DNA from 2 places in the Mesorhizobium sp. CNPSo 4684 genome. Region 2 is predicted to be linked to the other one. Evidence: predicted binding sites of a transcription regulator. Region 2 holds the regulator's gene; the other holds the start of a gene.
What was found. Region 2 encodes HrcA, which represses chaperone genes, less so after heat shock. Its sites were predicted from a motif close to GTTAGCACTCNCNNNNNGNGAGTGCTAAC; they were not measured.

Region 1 (2,195 bases), on a different contig from region 2:
CGGTGATGACGCCCTCATTGCCGACCTTCTGCATCGCTTCCGCAAGGAAGCGGCCGATCTCGACGTCGCCATTGGCCGAGATGGTGCCAACCTGGGCGATCTCGTCATTTTTGGTCACCTTGCGGGCATTGGTCTTCAGCTCAGCCACGATGGCTTCTACGGCCTTGTCGATGCCGCGCTTCAGGTCCATCGGGTTCATCCCCGAGGCGACCGCCTTGGCGCCTTCGCGGACGATCGCCTGGGCGAGCACCGTAGCGGTGGTAGTGCCGTCACCCGCGATGTCGCTGGTCTTCGAGGCGACTTCGCGCACCATCTGCGCGCCCATGTTCTCGAACTTGTCTTCAAGCTCGATCTCCTTGGCGACGGTGACGCCGTCCTTGGTGATGCGCGGGGCGCCGAACGACTTGTCGATGACGACGTTGCGGCCCTTGGGGCCCAGCGTCACCTTCACCGCGTCGGCGAGTATGTTGACGCCGCGCAGCATGCGCTCGCGGGCGTCGGAATGGAATTTCACTTCCTTGGCAGCCATTGGATCACTCCTTCACTAGGCAGTTCACTGACTGGATTGCGGTTGGACCAGAGCCTCGCTTAGGCGGCTTTCTTGACCGTCGCGGTCTGCTCGATCACGCCCATCACATCGCTTTCCTTCATGATGAGCAGATCTTCGCCGTTGAGCTTGATCTCCGTGCCGGACCACTTGCCGAACAGGATGCGGTCGCCGATCTTGAGGTCGAGCGGCGTGAGCTTGCCACTCTCGTCGCGGGCGCCTGGGCCGACGGCAATCACCTCGCCCTCTTGCGGCTTCTCCTTGGCAGTGTCGGGGATAATGATGCCGCCAGCCGTCTTCTCCTCGGCTTCGATGCGGCGGACCAGGATACGGTCATGCAATGGACGGAACGTCATATCGTTCTCCTTCAGGACAAACAGATTTTTGAGTTCCTCCACACCGGACCGGCAATATCGGGCCAGTGCGGGGCGCCGCGACCCTTTTCAGGCATCGCGCGCATATCGAACTAGTTTTGCATTTTCTGCGTTTCAAGAGGTCGCTGAAAAAAATTTGGCACTCGGCATTCCGGAGTGCTAGCCGCATGAATTCATGCAGCTATTTTTGCGGGGCGCGCGATTTTCAGGTCTTGAAATTCGGCCCGAATTCCACGAAATTTTTTGCGGTTGGAGACCCCGAAAAGGGTCACTGCAACACCAATAATGCCAAGGAGATTGTTAGGAAGCGGAGACTGTCGATGGAACGAACTTTCCCAAAAAACATCCCCTCGATCGCCCCTGAAACCACTGATCCTTCGCTTGACCGCCTGCTGTTTCCGGCGCGGCACTTTAGCCACCCCGATGAGGTGGTGGGCGACCGCACCCTCGACACTCAGGAGAAGCGCGCCATTCTTGCCTCATGGGCTTCTGATGCTTGCGCCGTCGACTCCATGCCTGCGCTGCGAAAGCCACCGGGTGCTGCGAACCCGGTGACATTTGACGCCGTCATGGATGCACTTCGCCGACTGGACGATAGTCGCGCCGAGGTAGGCTGTGACCTCGAGGAACGGCGTGCCCGAGAACGCCCGCAAAGACTTGATGCCTGAACGCGCGCGATAGGAGAGACGCATGGTCAGCAGGGAATTCCGGCTGCAGATGGAGGGCTACGGTCTCACAACTGCGGAAATTCACTACCACCTTCCCGATCATCCGAGCCTTTTGCAGCTCTACGTTTGGCAGGAATACGACCTGGCACCGGAATTCCCGACCCTCAAGGGGTTTCTGGATTACTGGGAGCGCGAACTCGAAGGAGCGCTGCATTCCGTGCGAGTCGCCCATCACCGCCTTATCCGGCCTTCCGAATGGCAGGCCGTAGACGGCATCTTCACAATTCAATAGCCGGGTCCGCTCCCCTTGAACTGGAAAGTGGCGTTTCCAATCTCTTTATGTGTCCAGCGCGGCTTGCCGGATATCGGGTTAGCAGGAGCCGAAGGATCGCATGGAAACGATGCTCTTTGAAAATCCGGTTTCCGCCGTTTGCCGTGGCATTCGCCAAGCTAGCCGACATCGTTTGCCGGGAGCCGCGCACGGGGAGGCAAGATCCAGTTGCGCCACGGTTTGAAGGGAGGTCACTATGGAAAGCGCGACGTTCAAACAACCGGTTTTCGTAAGAGACGAGAGCCATGTTGTCCAAAAGATCGGCTGTGTCATGG
Region 2 (2,195 bases):
CCTTGTTTGCCGGCAGAAGCTTCACGGCGCATGCGTTCGCCGGTCGAGCGCGGCAGCATGCCGTATTCAGCCGTCACCCAGCCCTTGCCGGAATTGCGCATCCAGCCCGGCACCTTTTCCTCCAGGCTCGCCGTGCACAGAACATGCGTGTCGCCGAATTTCACCAGGCACGAGCCTTCGGCGTGTTTGGACACGCCGCGCTCGAAGGAGATAGCGCGCATTTCGTCGGCTTGGCGTTTGGAGGGGCGCATCGAGGCCTCTTTCTGTTCTTTTTGCGGTTGCGTGGGCGGCTTGTAGACGCATGCAGCCCATGGCGCAAAGGAAAATGGCCGCAAACGCGGCGCCGTGACCGCATACGGCATGGGGCGATCGCAAGAGCGACGCCGCTGGCCGCAAACGCGGCAGCGGGCGATCTGGAACAGGCGCCGCTGACCGCAAGTGCGGCAGCGGGTTGCGCAGGGGCGAAGGAAGTCTATATCCTTTAGCCGGAGGTTTTTGGCCCGAATGACCAAGGCAGTCACCGAACCCAGTCTGCTGGCACCCGCGCTGCAGTCGCTCGACATGCGCTCGCGCGACATTTTCCGGCGCATCGTTGATTCCTACCTCAAGGATGGTGAGCCTGTGGGATCGCGCAGCCTGTCGCGCATCCTGCCGTCGTCGCTGTCGCCGGCCACCATCCGCAATGTGATGAGCGATCTCGAACATCTCGGCCTGATCTATGCCCCGCACATCTCGGCCGGGCGGCTGCCGACACAGGCGGGCCTGCGTTTCTTTGTCGATGCCTTCATGGAGCTCGGCGATCTTTCCGACGAGGAACGCCGCGTCATCGAGGCGCAGGTGCGCGCCTCCGGCTCGGGCGCGACGCTGGAACACATGCTGACCGAGGCCAGCCAGATGCTGTCGGGCATGTCGCGCGGCGCCGGCCTGGTGCTGGCCACCAAGAACGAGGTGGCGCTGAAGCACATCGAGTTCATCCAGCTTGAGCCGACCAAGGCGCTGGCCGTGATGGTGTCGCAGAACGGCGATGTCGAGAACCGTGTCGTCGACCTGCCGGCCGGCATCACCGTCTCGCAGCTGCACGAAGCCTCCAACTTCCTAAACGCCCATATCAGGGGCCGCACGCTCGCCGAGGCGCGCATCGAGATCGCCCGTATCAAGGACGAGACCAGGGCCGCCCTCGACACGCTGTCGCAGGATCTCGTCGAAAAAGGCCTGGCGGTGTGGGCGGGCGCCGACAGCGGCCTGCCGGCGCGTCTCATCGTGCGCGGCCGCGCCAATCTGCTCGAAAATGTCACCGCCCACGCCGACATCGAATTGCTCAGGCACCTGTTCGAGGACCTGGAAACGCAGGACGGGCTGATCCAGCTGCTCGACCTCGCCGAGGACGGCCCCGGCGTGCGCATTTTCATCGGCTCGGAAAACAAGCTGTTTTCGCTCTCAGGCTCGTCGCTGGTGGTGGCGCCTTACCGCGACAAGGATGCCCGCGTCGTCGGCGCGCTCGGCGTCATCGGCCCTACCAGGCTGAATTATGCCCGCATCGTGCCCATGGTCGACTACACTGCCCAATTGATTACCCGGATGTTGAGATAAGTCCAAAGCCGGCATCACCGCAAAGGAGGGCGCAGAATGGCGCTTGAATCGTTCAAGGCCCAGATCAGTCTGCTGCTCGAGGAAATGGTCAACCAGCCCGAGGACGAGCACGAAATCCAGGAGCAGCTGCGCGAAAAACTTCGCGAAATGCGCGCCATGGGCCTGCCGCTGCCGGACGATCTCGTCGCGCTGGAAAAGCGGCTCGACGACGATCTCGACGTCGAGGAAGAGGACAGCTGACGGGTTTCGCTTGAATCTGCGCGCGCACGCTTCTCTTTTGTGGCGCTCGCGCGATATCTCTTCTTTGCATGACGCCCCGACCGGCGTGAATTCGAGGAGGACAGTATGATCCGGATTGCCGGCTTCGCGAGCCTTGCCCTGCTTGTGGCCACCAGTGCCTTCGCTCAGCAAGCCGATCAACCGCTGCTGACCGGCAAGGACGCTTTCGGCGACTGGAAGGCGGACAAACCGGGCGTGCGCCGGCTGATCAAGCCGCAGGACCTACAGGCGCCCTTTGTCACCGAATCCGCATCCAATGGTCCCGGCGTGGCGGAGAGGCCCGAAGGCGCCAATCCAGTTGTGCTGCCGGGTTTTACAGCGGAGCT

Region 1: AC04SG_RS02190 (co-chaperone GroES) is a predicted target of HrcA. The motif match lies at 1,057-1,085, and genes of this name have one in related genera.

What each region holds. Positions count from the first base shown of each region.
Region 1 covers NZ_JBWLUX010000002.1:146,781-148,975, reverse strand. Annotated here, with positions in the region: gene groL (chaperonin GroEL) at 1-529, opposite strand, end outside; gene AC04SG_RS02190 (co-chaperone GroES) at 589-903, opposite strand; gene AC04SG_RS02185 (hypothetical protein) at 1,089-1,589, shown strand; gene AC04SG_RS02180 (usg protein) at 1,612-1,881, shown strand; gene AC04SG_RS02175 (DUF982 domain-containing protein) at 2,117-2,195, shown strand, end outside.
Region 2 covers NZ_JBWLUX010000001.1:221,791-223,985, reverse strand. Annotated here, with positions in the region: gene rph (ribonuclease PH) at 1-251, opposite strand, end outside; gene hrcA (heat-inducible transcriptional repressor HrcA) at 505-1,590, shown strand; gene AC04SG_RS01145 (hypothetical protein) at 1,627-1,830, shown strand; gene AC04SG_RS01140 (PQQ-dependent sugar dehydrogenase) at 1,936-2,195, shown strand, end outside.